Regions from separate parts of the Blautia sp. HA8986 genome, predicted to be linked through region 1. Evidence: riboswitches for the same ligand, from Rfam matches in the RefSeq annotation. Region 1 holds a riboswitch; each other region holds the start of a gene.
The links. Region 1 has a riboswitch for cobalamin ahead of AC04Q4_RS09545 (ABC transporter substrate-binding protein). Riboswitches for the same ligand answer to the same signal wherever they lie in the genome.
Positions count from the first base shown of each region.

Region 2: linked by a shared signal. The riboswitch ahead of nikB (nickel ABC transporter permease) and the one ahead of AC04Q4_RS09545 (ABC transporter substrate-binding protein) in region 1 are both predicted to bind cobalamin.
Region 3: linked by a shared signal. The riboswitch ahead of AC04Q4_RS03805 (hypothetical protein) and the one ahead of AC04Q4_RS09545 (ABC transporter substrate-binding protein) in region 1 are both predicted to bind cobalamin.
Region 4: linked by a shared signal. The riboswitch ahead of AC04Q4_RS08635 (sirohydrochlorin cobaltochelatase) and the one ahead of AC04Q4_RS09545 (ABC transporter substrate-binding protein) in region 1 are both predicted to bind cobalamin.

Region 1 covers NZ_JBWLUQ010000001.1:2,020,405-2,023,571, forward strand. Annotated here, with positions in the region: gene AC04Q4_RS09540 (FecCD family ABC transporter permease) at 1-522, opposite strand, end outside; gene AC04Q4_RS09545 (ABC transporter substrate-binding protein) at 537-1,631, opposite strand; cobalamin riboswitch at 1,738-2,027, opposite strand; gene pcrA (DNA helicase PcrA) at 2,129-3,167, opposite strand, start outside.
Region 2 covers NZ_JBWLUQ010000001.1:820,038-823,204, forward strand. Annotated here, with positions in the region: gene nikC (nickel transporter permease) at 1-262, opposite strand, end outside; gene nikB (nickel ABC transporter permease) at 263-1,201, opposite strand; cobalamin riboswitch at 1,398-1,573, opposite strand; gene AC04Q4_RS03750 (transposase) at 1,636-2,736, opposite strand; gene AC04Q4_RS03755 (M14 family metallopeptidase) at 2,939-3,167, opposite strand, start outside.
Region 3 covers NZ_JBWLUQ010000001.1:833,546-836,712, reverse strand. Annotated here, with positions in the region: gene AC04Q4_RS03810 (transposase) at 1-561, opposite strand, end outside; cobalamin riboswitch at 1,010-1,192, shown strand; gene AC04Q4_RS03805 (hypothetical protein) at 1,334-2,542, shown strand; cobalamin riboswitch at 2,618-2,818, shown strand; gene AC04Q4_RS03800 (ABC transporter substrate-binding protein) at 3,015-3,167, shown strand, end outside.
Region 4 covers NZ_JBWLUQ010000001.1:1,840,155-1,843,321, forward strand. Annotated here, with positions in the region: gene AC04Q4_RS08635 (sirohydrochlorin cobaltochelatase) at 1-1,205, opposite strand, end outside; cobalamin riboswitch at 1,363-1,537, opposite strand; gene AC04Q4_RS08640 (NAD(P)/FAD-dependent oxidoreductase) at 1,795-3,167, opposite strand, start outside.

The sequences.
Region 1 (3,167 bases):
AAGGATCAGTTTTGCGGAAGTTGCCTTTCCACCCATGTTTGCAATGGCGATCACCGCAAAAGAAGTGATCATCGCGCCAATGAAAGCTGTGATTCCCACAGAGTTTCCGCCAAGAAAGCTTCCGATTCCAAGCATGATGGCCAGTGTGGCACCCAGAGATGCACCAGATGAGATACCCAGCACATACGGGTCTGCCAGCGGGTTCTGCACGATAGCCTGCATCACCACGCCGCACACGGAAAGAGCCATTCCAACTGCCAGAGCCAGAAGGACTCTAGGCAGCCGGATCAGCCACACAACATCATGAACTGCGCCTTCCGCATAGGCGGACAGACTTTTTATATGAAACAATTTATAAGCGATAACGCTGTATACATCCTTCAGTGACAGATCCGCATTTCCAAAAGTGATGGCTGCAAGTATGGAAAAAATAAGGAATCCTGCAAGTCCGATGAGAACTGCCACATACATGGATGTTCTGAGCACCTTATCTTTTTTTCTCTGTGAAGCTGTTTCTTTCACTGCATTTTCTCCGATCAGTCAAGATTTACGTCCGGATATAATCCCTTTGCAAAAGTTTCGATTCCGTCCTGGGTACGTGTTGCACTTGCATACATCTCACTGAGCATAATCGGGTAAACACGTCCGTTCTTTACTGCGTCAAGGCTCTTCAAGGACTCATCATCCTGGATCACTGCAAGCTGGCTGTTCTTAACAGTTTCCGGATCATCTCCTGCATATGGCATGTAAACCACAAAGATCACGTCAGGGTTGGCTGCGATGATATCCTCTTTTCCAACGGTGGAAGCATCCGGGTTTGCAAGAGTTGCGCCTAACTGTGTTACCATATCTCCGCCAAGGCTCTTTACGCCATAGTTTGTGATGTCATCTCCAAGAGGCTCCAATACCATTACGCTTGGTTTGTCTTTTACATCTGCAGTTGCAGTAAGAGTTTTGTCGATCACTGCTTTTGCATCATCAACGATAGCCTGCGCTTTGTCCTGTACATCGAAGATCTTTCCGATATTTAAGATATCTGTGAATTCATTTTCCAGTGTTCTGTCGCCGTCCGGACGAGTATTGGTGTTGTAGTAGGTGTTGCAGCCTTTGTCGATCCAGTCTGTTACATTTCCCAGATTCTTATCAGAGAAAAGAGAGCTCCAGGATAAGATCATGTCCGGCTCCAGCATTGTTACAGTTTCAAGGGATGGGGTAAATTCGTCAAGATAATTTGTTTTTGAGAATGCTTCTTTGAGATCTTCCGGAACTTCATTATCAAGACCTGCGGTAGCTACCAGGTGGTCTTCCAGACCAAGTGCGAGCATAGTCTCAATGCTTCCCTGATATACAGCAAGGACTTTTTCCGGTGCTTTTTCATAAGTGGTTTCGATTTCGTTTCCATCGTAATCATAGGTTGTGATGGTCAGAGGATATTCTGTCTTGGTTGCCTCTGCGGAAGAATCTTCGGTGTCTGCAGACCCTGTACTGTCTTCTGCCGCCGGCTGGTTGTCTTCCTTGATGGTCTCGGAGTCTGCTCTCTCTGCGGCATAAACAGCCGGAGCTGCAGATACGGTCATTGCCGCTGCCATTACCATTGCCATGATTCTTGTGGATACATACTTGTTTTTCATTTCATTTCCTCTCTTTTCGCCTGTTTTATCTCCTGTTGCCTATGGGTAACCGAAAAGATGGGGCTTCATAAAATCTGCACGGAACACTTTGTACGGAAGCTCCCACTTACATACTGTCAAGCAGGTTTTCTGACTTACAGACTCAGAAAAAACTCCGCAAAATAAAAACTGATACACCATTCATCTTTTAGCCGATCATGAATGATGTATCAGTTTTTTCTCCAGAATCTCTCTGACATCGGGATTTCGCCTTCTCACATGAGTTTCTGCAATGGCATGTGAAATCCCTTCTTCTGTATACAGTGGCCGCAACCGCTCAGGCTTTTTACCCGATTCCCTCTCACAGTATCCGGCAGCATATGTGCCGGTGATACTGTTCACTTCACAGCAATTCAATTACGCTGATACTAATTCTAGCATACCGGTTTTCCAATTACAACCTTGAGGCCGGATTTTTACAGTTTTTTGCAGAAATAGTCTGCCCGGAGAGATCCCTCTCAGATCTTTTTCAGCTTGGCAAAACCGGCGAACATCTTCTTTACACCGACTTTATCGAAGTCAACCGTAACCTCGTAATCTCTTCCGCCTTCGGTAATATTCTTCACGATACCAACACCGAATTTCACATGGCGTACCGTATCTCCCACGCCATAGTCCAGACTGGAAGCCTTGGTAACTGTAAAATCCTTCTTCTGCAGACTGCTTTTTGCCTGGAAATTCATTTTCATCTGGGCATAGGCACTCTTTGGCGACATGATGTTCTCTACCTGCGGCTTCTTCTCCTGAATGGTATGTCCCAGATCTACCAGCTCCCGCGGCACCTCCCGTACAAAACGTGATACTTTATTATACTGTGTCTCACCACGGATCATCCTCTGCCTTGCACAGGTAAGCGTCAGGTTCTTCATAGCTCTTGTGATTCCTACATAGCAGAGTCTTCTCTCCTCTTCAATATCAGAAGGATCTCCTGACCAGATAGACGCATATCCCGGGAAAACTCCATCCTCCATTCCCACCATAAATACATTTGGAAACTCCAGACCTTTGGCACTGTGGAGCGTCATAAGAAGTACATAATCCTGATCCGGGTCAACAGAATCAATATCAGCCACCAGCGCGATCTCCTCCAGAAAAGCTGAAAGTGTAGCCTGCTGTCCGGCTTCTTCCATGGCTTCCTGGAAAGATTCTGTCTTGGATATCAGCTCATCGATGTTCTCGATCCTTGCCTGGGCTTCTTCTGTTTTCTCAGCTTCAAGCTCCTTCACATAACCAGTCATCTCAATAACTTCTTCCAGGGTTTCACGGACTGTATAAGCCTCTGCCTTGCTCTTTAATCCCTGGATAAAGGAAACAAAATCATTGATCTTGGAAGCAGCACGTCCAATGGACGGCACTTCCTCCACCACGCGGAGCGCATCATAGAAGCTTAAATTCATATTGTCCGCATAATCCTGGACACGACCGATACTGGTAGCTCCGATTCCACGCTTCGGCACATTTAAGATTCTGCGCACTGCAAGATCATCACTTGCATTA
Region 2 (3,167 bases), 1.2 Mb from region 1:
TCACAGCAACCAGACATAATGTCATGATCAGAGAAGTTCTTGTTCCGAAGATAACACGAGAAAGAAGATCTCGTCCAAGCTTATCCGTTCCAAACGGATGAGCAGAGCTTGGCTCCTGCAGTGATTCGGTCATAACTGCATCCAGTGGATCATATGGTGAAAGCTGCGGTGCAAAGATCGCGACACCGATCACCAAAAGACCCAGAATAAAGAAAAGAGTGAATTGTTTATTTTCTTTGAATGTTCGTAATACCTTTTTCAATTATCTATCCTCCTTAAGTCTTGGATCAAGATAAGTATAGGACAGATCCACAAGCAGGTTGATGCACATATAAAGGATAGCGATCCAGAGTACATAGCCCTGTACAAGAGGATAGTCACGACAGGAAATTGCCTTTACTGCCATATTTCCCATTCCCGGCCAGTTGTAAATGATCTCTACAACTGCGGTACCTCCAAGGAGGCTTCCCAGAGAAAGACCCAGCAGTGTCACCAGCGGAAGCATTACATTAGGAAGAACATGCTTCCAGAGGATCGCACTTTCTTTAATTCCTCGCATTCTTGCACCGGTTACATAATCCTGATGAAGCTCCTCCAGTACTGCACTTCTTACCTGTCTGGTATATTTCGCTGACATGGCAAGTGCAAGGGTCAGAGCCGGAAGAACCATGGCTTTAAAATCAGTACTTCCTCCTGCCACATTGATCCAGCGAAGCTGAACTCCAAAGATACTGAGAAGTATAAGTCCCAGCCAGAAGCTTGGAACAGATACTCCCACGAAAGTAATGCCCCTCACAAAATAATCCGGAAATCGGTTCTGATATACAGCTGCCAGGATTCCCAAAGGTATGGAAATAATGACCATCATCAGAAGTGCCAGTAGCGACATTTTAAGTGTAGGCCAGAAACAGGATACCAGTTTGTCTGTTACCGGCATTTTGAAAGAATAGGACTGTCCCATATCTCCTGTAACAACACCCTTCAGCCAGGAACCGTACTGTACAAGAAATGGCTGGTCAAGACCAAGCTCATGTCTTGTCTGTTCCAGAAGCTCCGGTGTAGGAAGATTACCACACTCTGTCAGCATGATCTCCGCAGGATCACCGGGTGACAGGTAGGTCAGTCCAAATGTGAAAAAGCTGATTCCAAATAATACAATTATAATCTGGAGAAATCTTTTTCCAACTTGTTTCTTTGTCACGTTTTACTCCTTTCCTCCTTTGATGCGATTTTAATTCAGTCATTTTTAACTGACTTATCGTAAAATAGTCAGATTATATAACAACAGGGATTCTATTAGGCAGAAATACATAAGATTTTTAGAAAAATGCACAAAAAAATGCCCGCGACGAAATACCGGGCACAAAAAAGCATGTTTCCTATCTTCCGTAAGAATCATTCCTGGACAATTGCAAGCAGGTCTCCTGACTTAGGCTCCTCACCCTCAGACGCCTTCCCGGTCTCTCCCAGTGGCATTATATCTGAGGATTCCCCATTACAGTGACGGGATCGTACCGGAATTCCACCGGTTTCCCTATTAATCCATGCTGGAACTTGCAATGACTGATATAAAAATCAGCAAAAACTATTAAATTACGAAACTATAAATGAGCAAATTTGAAAAAATGCACAAAATTATCCTGCTAATTTCATAAATGCTTCAAAATCATCACTTGCTTTTGCACATAGGAATAGATACTGATACTTTTCCTGATGAACGGCACTACAGATTCGATGATATCCATCTTGAAAAGACCGATATCCGCCAGTTCCTGTGACACAAATATAATGTGTCAGTGACATCAACAGCCAGTACCTCTGTATTCCCTTTGAGGAGCGTATCTGGTATGTATCCAGGGCCAGATGGTTTTTGCATTGCCTGAAAAATATCTCAATCGGCCATCGACAAACATAACAGGAAAGGATCTCCTGTGTAGATAAGGATACATTTGTGCTAATGAAAGCACGTAGTGCTTTAGGATTACCAAATGCTTTTTCAGGATAGCTTAAAAGAACAACTGCATTTTCTATGCCGCTGAGGTTTCCCTCATACCGGTACACATAATAGTTGCGTTTTTTGACTGTGACGAGGTCAAATCCTTTATGTGTTGTGGATCGTTCAGCAGCCAGTTCACTGAGTTTCTTTTTCATTCCTGATGGATACAGCAGACGGTTTGTTTTCAAAGCACCAATGGTATGGAACCCTTTCTGTACAAAAGTATTGATTATTTTTTCAGAAACATACCAGCAGTCACAAAGGAAATAAGACATTACTGGTGGAACAGGCAGTTCCTTTGCAATATTTTGTACAATATCAATCTTGGAAATTGATTTATTGTACATTACAAAAGCATAGTTCAGGACAATGCCGTTACAGGAAAGCATAACAGCTACTGCCTGATGTCCGTAGTCCTGTTTCCCCTTTAAATGGGATTGGTGAAAGTACGCATCTTCAATCGGATGCAGAGCCTGTGACGAAGGCTTTGTCTTTGAAGCTATCGTATCGTCTACAATGCAGAAAACAGGCTTTCCGGTGCGTGCTGCTTCTGAATAAATAATCTCTATAACAGAACGTTTTAACGTATCTGAAAGTAGAGAATCATCCCATTTCCCTGAATTAAGGAAATGTGCAATCGTAGTTCTGTGACAGGAACTGTTTTTAGCAAAATCCGTGGTTTTTCCATGATATCCTGAAATGAAAATGCTGATCAGGATACTTATAAGGTGGTTTATCACCCGGTTCGAATAAAATTTGCATAAATTTAATTTCTTAAGCTGGTTGTATATGAATGCGGAATGATGTATAGTATTTGCGAGAGACACCTTCTTTCGTAAATGTTGCAAATGTTTGTTTAGGCACTTTCATTATACAACACACGGAATCGAGGTGTCTTTCTTTTATGCAAAATCACGAACTTGCTCATTTATAGTTAAGTATTTATTTATCCTCATGATGCTTATGATGTTCATGCCGTTTATGATGTTTTTCCTCTGATTTATGATGATGGTGTCCATGCTTATGTTTCTCATTTCCGCACACTTCACATCCTACTTCAATCTTACCCTGTGTATCCTCATCCCAGGTACCATAAGAAACCATCGGCGTATCCTTCATAATGCACAGACTGATGGTCTGATAAAGAATAATACCACCCATTTTGGCTCTG
Region 3 (3,167 bases), 1.2 Mb from region 1:
TGTTTTCAAAGCACCAATGGTATGGAACCCTTTCTGTACAAAAGTATTGATTATTTTTTCAGAAACATACCAGCAGTCACAAAGGAAATAAGACATTACTGGTGGAACAGGCAGTTCCTTTGCAATATTTTGTACAATATCAATCTTGGAAATTGATTTATTGTACATTACAAAAGCATAGTTCAGGACAATGCCGTTACAGGAAAGCATAACAGCTACTGCCTGATGTCCGTAGTCCTGTTTCCCCTTTAAATGGGATTGGTGAAAGTACGCATCTTCAATCGGATGCAGAGCCTGTGACGAAGGCTTTGTCTTTGAAGCTATCGTATCGTCTACAATGCAGAAAACAGGCTTTCCGGTGCGTGCTGCTTCTGAATAAATAATCTCTATAACAGAACGTTTTAACGTATCTGAAAGTAGAGAATCATCCCATTTCCCTGAATTAAGGAAATGTGCAATCGTAGTTCTGTGACAGGAACTGTTTTTAGCAAAATCCGTGGTTTTTCCATGATATCCTGAAATGAAAATGCTGATCAGGATACTTATAAGGTGGTTTATCACCCGGTTCGAATAAAATTTGCATAAATTTAATTTCTTAAGCTGGTTGTATATGAATGCGGAATGATGTATAGTATTTGCGAGAGACACCTTCTTTCGTAAATGTTGCAAATGTTTGTTTAGGCACTTTCATTATACAACACACGGAATCGAGGTGTCTTTCTTTTATGCAAAATCACGAACTTGCTCATTTATAGTAGTAAAAATATTTTAGCATAAACAAAGAAATGCCACAAGAGAAGGTAGTGCTGCAAAGAGACCCTTATTATGGAATAGATACTGGAATCTGAATATTCAAGACCATAGTAAAAGTGAATAAAAAAACATATAAATATTAGATGTAAATTATTGACGTTAACCAAATGGAATTATATAATAAAAATATAATGAAGTTGGGGAAAAGCCTTAGCGCAGAGTAAAAATAGTTTTTGACTTTTAGCCCCTGATATCATATTATAAAAATAATGCATGTTTCCAGTAATATGGAATTAAAAAGGAAACCGGTGCAAATCCGGTACGGTCCCGCCACTGTAAAAGGGAGCTTTTTATCATATACGTCACTGCTGAAGAGGCGGGAAGACGATAAAATGCGATGAACTTAAGTCAGGAGACCTGCTTGCATTGGAAAAAAGGTTATTTCTTACGGTGTATAAGAAAGGCTTTATTTTTATACCTAAAATACATTTTAAGAAAAGAATCTTTTTTATTTCAGGAAAGGATGTGAGAAAAGAAAACTTGAACTTTTATACAAATACGATAGAAAGGTAAAAAAGGAATGAAAAAGATAATAAGTTTTATATTGACAATGATTATGCTGCTCACCTGCACCAGTATTTCAGTTATGGCAGCCGATACTCAGAGTGATACAACAAATCAGGACGGAAAAATGACAATAGGAGTGTCCGTATATAATCTGAATGATGCAGAAGTAAGAGCATTTAGAAATTATTTTGAAAATTATGTCGGCATGGCTTTTGAAGTCGAGTTTTTATATTCTTCCAGTATAAGTACTGCAGAAGAAGAAATCAGCTTTATCAATGAGCTTCATGAAAGAAATGTAAAGGGAATCATTTCTTTCCTTTCTTCAGATCTTGAAGAAGTTCTTCCGGTATGTGAAGAATATGGTATGTATTATGTACGTGGATCAGGAACGATCAGTGATGAAATGTATGAGAAAGTAAAGGATAATCCTTATTTTCTGGGAACGATAGGAACATCTGTTGAAACAGAAATGGATGCGGCTGCCAATATGGCGGAGTATTTTGCTTCAGAGGATCAGAATAATCAGAATCATTACATAATAGCATGTGGAGGAGCTGCTATCGGTAATGAGATGCATCGTCTGAGAACGATTGGTATTCTGAATAAGCTTCAGGAAGCATATGGCCTGTCATATGAGAAGCCTGTAGAAGAACTGGTGAATACGCAGGATACTGAAGAAATTGAAACAGGTAGCGACATTAAGATTACTCTGGTTCCGGGGTATCCCAAAGATTATCTTGATGAAAAGCTGGCTGATCCGCTGAATACAGGAGAGTATAATGTTATTCTGAGTGTAGTGAGCGCAAGTGATTTTATCAAGGTAATTGATGCTTATGAAGAAGAGAACAGTACAGATGTATTGTTGGGTTCAATTGACTGTTTTACAGAAGATACATACGAAATGTTTAACAAAAAGGGATATAACGGCAAGGAAAGAATCGACTATCTTGTAGGAAAATATGGTGCTATCGTTGCACCATCATTTGTTGCCATGAAAAATGCTCTGGAAGGCTTTGCAGAAGATTACCGTGAAGATGGAAGTGCTTTCCGGCTGCAGCAGTCATTCTGGACAGCGGATTCAGTAGATGAGTTTAATAAGCAGTATGCGTTATCTATTGGAATGTATGATAATACATATAGTGTAGAGGACATGATGGAAGTTCTGAAATCCTATACACTGGAAACAAATTTTGAACAATTCCGGAAATTTACGGAAAAATAGATAGAAAATAAAAGTCTAAAATAATTGACGTATACATGATAGTATGTTATGATAAATAAGTATTCATACGGTCATTTAATGATTCTAGAGATAAGTTCAGACCAGCAGAAGCGTTCTGCTGGTCTGATTAAAAGGGGAAACCGGTGTAAATCCGGTACGATCCCGTCACTGTGATAGTTGGTTTTCAGCTGAATGCCACTGGAAGATATTTTTCTGGGAAGGTGCTGAAAATGGGTAAGCTTAAGTCAGGAGACCTGCTTATTTCTGGTAAAAGAGATTCTTGCGGACGACGAGAAATCCTGATTAAGAGTTACAACTTCATGTGTTGCATATATATGTTTGATTCTTTAATGGTAAGATTTCGTGACGGATGTGGGAGCATCTGTCTTTTTTTTCGTTCAAAATCACAGGAATGGACAGTATGAGAAGGAAGAAAAACAACGAAGAAACAAAAAAAGAAAGGAAGTAAAGGATGAAAAAAACAAAAAGAGAATTACTTGTGTTAGCAGCGGCAACAACAGTTGCATTATTAATGGGAGTTACTGTACAGGCGAAGGGTGATGAGAAGGTTTTAAACTTCGGATGTCAGATGTACACAGATGGATGTGTAAACAGTGCAAATGAT
Region 4 (3,167 bases), 180 kb from region 1:
TAGATCTGCTCAACTGCTTCGATTCTTCCAAGACCTGCAATCTGAGTGTCAACATTCTCAAAGTTTCCGGATGCTACAAACTGGCTCTTCCAGGAATCCTCGTCATCACCAGCCATATCATTATTAGCGTGGTCTCCTGCAACAACCATCAGCGGACGAAGGACAACATTCTTGTATCCTGCTTCTTTTACTTTCTCGATAACTTTATCGCATGCTGTGTCTTCCGGCTTACCTTCTACAGTACCGATGAAAGCGTTCTTGAATCCAAGGTCTTCCATCTGTGTCTGCATCTGATCATATGTAATATTGGCTGTATGGGATGTACCATGTCCCATGAATACAAATGCAGTGCCAGCCTCAGCTGCTGCATCCATGCTGTCGAATCCGGCTTCTTTACAAGCTTCATCTGTGATTGCCTGAGCAACTGCTTTCTTGTCATCATTGATAACAGTTGCATCATCTCCAACCTCACCAAGCATTGGCTCTGCAATTGCCACAGACTCGAATTTATCTTTATATCCGTTAATAGCTTCTGTCATCTCATCATACTCAGCGCCATGCATCAGATGTGTAGGCTGAACAACAAGATTCTTAACGCCATTCTCTACTGCACGGTCAAGAGCCTGCTGCATGTTGTCGATGTTCTCCTCATCTCTTGCCTCAACATGGTTGATGATGATCTGTGCTGTGAAAGCTCTTCTTACAGACCAGTCCGGATATGCTGCTGCCAGAGCATCCTCGATTCCCTTGATATCCTCAGCACGGCTGTCGTTGAAGGAAGTACCAAAGCTTACAACAAGAAGCTCGTTCTCACCGATCTCATCCTGGTTACGCGGATCGTCTTTGGAAGCATCTCCTGTATCACGTCCGAAGTAATCCGGATCAGCATTCTCGCCTTCTACCAGCTCTTTCTGTGCGTCTGTCAGGGCATCCCATGCTTCTTTAGCTGCCTTGCAGTCCTCATCTGTTGTATCTGTTCTCTCCTGAACATAGATCTTGTCGATCAGTGCTGCTACATTATCAGCTGCTTTCTGATCCTCATCAGAAGCCTCTGTGGTATCAGCTGCCTCAGTATTTTCTTCTGCTGTGGTATCAGCTGCTTCCTCTGTAGCGGAATCATCAGCTGCCATTGCTGTTGTAGCTGCACCCATAGAGCATGTCATGGAAACTGCAAGCATCAGAGCTAACATAGTTTTTCTTTTCATTTCTTATAGTCCTCTTTTCATGTATTTCCAGATAACCAACATGTACAAAAAAGCGGCAGCTTAACGCGGCCGCCTGCTCCTACATAGGATTCTCTGCGCAATACATAAAAAGAAGTTCTGTATTGTTATGGAGAATACAGATTCGTAAACCGCGAATCTAAGATCTCACAATAAGGCAGTTCTCCTGACTTGGTTCAGCGTAGCCTTTCCTTCCCGGTCTCCCAGTGGTTCTCAAAAGCCACTCCCCTTCACAGTGACGGTATCGTTCCGGATTCGCACCGGATTCTCTTTTGCGCATCGGTTCTGATGCAACCTTATCGTTATAACATTTGCACATATTCAATTTAATCTGGTTTCTTCTTTTTTACCACAAAGTTACAAAAATGTCAAGCTTACTGTCGGACTATTCCAAAATCCCCCTCAAAATATTTGTGTTATTGTCAGAATGCTTTCAAATATTCATGCACACCAGGCATACCTATGCATGATATATGTTTTATTTTTATAGAATCTATAATTTCACCTGATCTGCGGTCTCTCTGGTTCAAATTATTTAGTCAGGCGAATATTCTCAATTGAAGCAGGGGACTTACTTGCTTCGATTAAAGTATTCCTGATCAAGATATCTTGCAACATAAACTCCGCTGGCTGATGCGTGGGAAAGAGAATGTGTCACGCCGCTGCAGTCTCCGATAACAAAGAGACCTTTGTGGCAGGTTTCCAGATTCTCATCGATCTCAACTTCCATATTATAGAATTTAACTTCCACACCATAAAGCAAAGTATCATCGTCTGCTGTTCCAGGTGCGATCTTATCCAGTGCATAGATCATCTCAATGATGCCGTCAAGGATACGTTTCGGCATAACAAGGCTTAAATCTCCTGGTGTGGCAGAAAGTGTCGGTGTTACAAAGCTCTCGTCAACACGTGCTTTTGTGCTTCGTCTTCCACGGATCAAATCTCCGAAACGCTGAACCATAACACCGCCGCCAAGCATATTGGAAAGTCTTGCGATACTTTCGCCATATCCGTTGCTGTCGTGGAACGGCTCGGAGAAATGCTTGGATACAAGAAGTGCAAAGTTTGTGTTGTTGGTGTGCTTTGCAGGATCTTCGTAGCTGTGTCCGTTTACTGTGATGATTCCGTTGGTGTTCTCATTAACAACAACACCTCTCGGATTCATACAGAAAGTACGTACCATATCCTCGAATTTCTCTGTTCTGTAAACAATCTTACTCTCATAAAGCTCGTCTGTCAGGCGGCTGAATACCTCTGCCGGAAGCTCCACACGCACACCAATATCCACACGGTTGGAAAGTGTCGGAATCCTAAGATCAGTACATACAGATTCCATCCATTTACTTCCGCTTCGTCCTGCTGAAATGATGCAGTATGTTCCCTCGTAACGCTGGTCACCTGTCAGAACTGCATAACCCTCTTCTGTTTTTTCCACTTTATCAACAGACGCATCAAAATAGAAATCTACATGATCTTTCATTTCATCATAAAGATTCTGAAGAACTACATAGTTGATATCAGTTCCCAGATGACGGACAGAAGCATCCAGAAGATGCAGCCCATTCTGAAGGCAAAGCTTGCGGATCTCACTGTTTGTTGTAGAATAGAGCTTAGTTCCCTCGCCACCATGCATCAGGTTCAGTTTATCTACATACTCCATCAGCTCTGTTGCTGTTTCCCTGCCGATATGCTGATACAAAGTTCCGCCAAACTGGTTGGTGATATTATATTTTCCATCGGAAAAAGCTCCTGCGCCTCCGAATCCTTTCATGATGGCACATGTTTTGCAGTGGATACAGGATTTTACTTTTTTTCCGTCAATTGGACATTTTCTCTTTTCCAGGGGATGACCAGCCTCAAAAACCGCGATCTTTTTCTCCGGATCATTATTCATCAGTTCATAGGCTGCAAAGATTCCTCCAGGACCTGCTCCTACGATCAGTA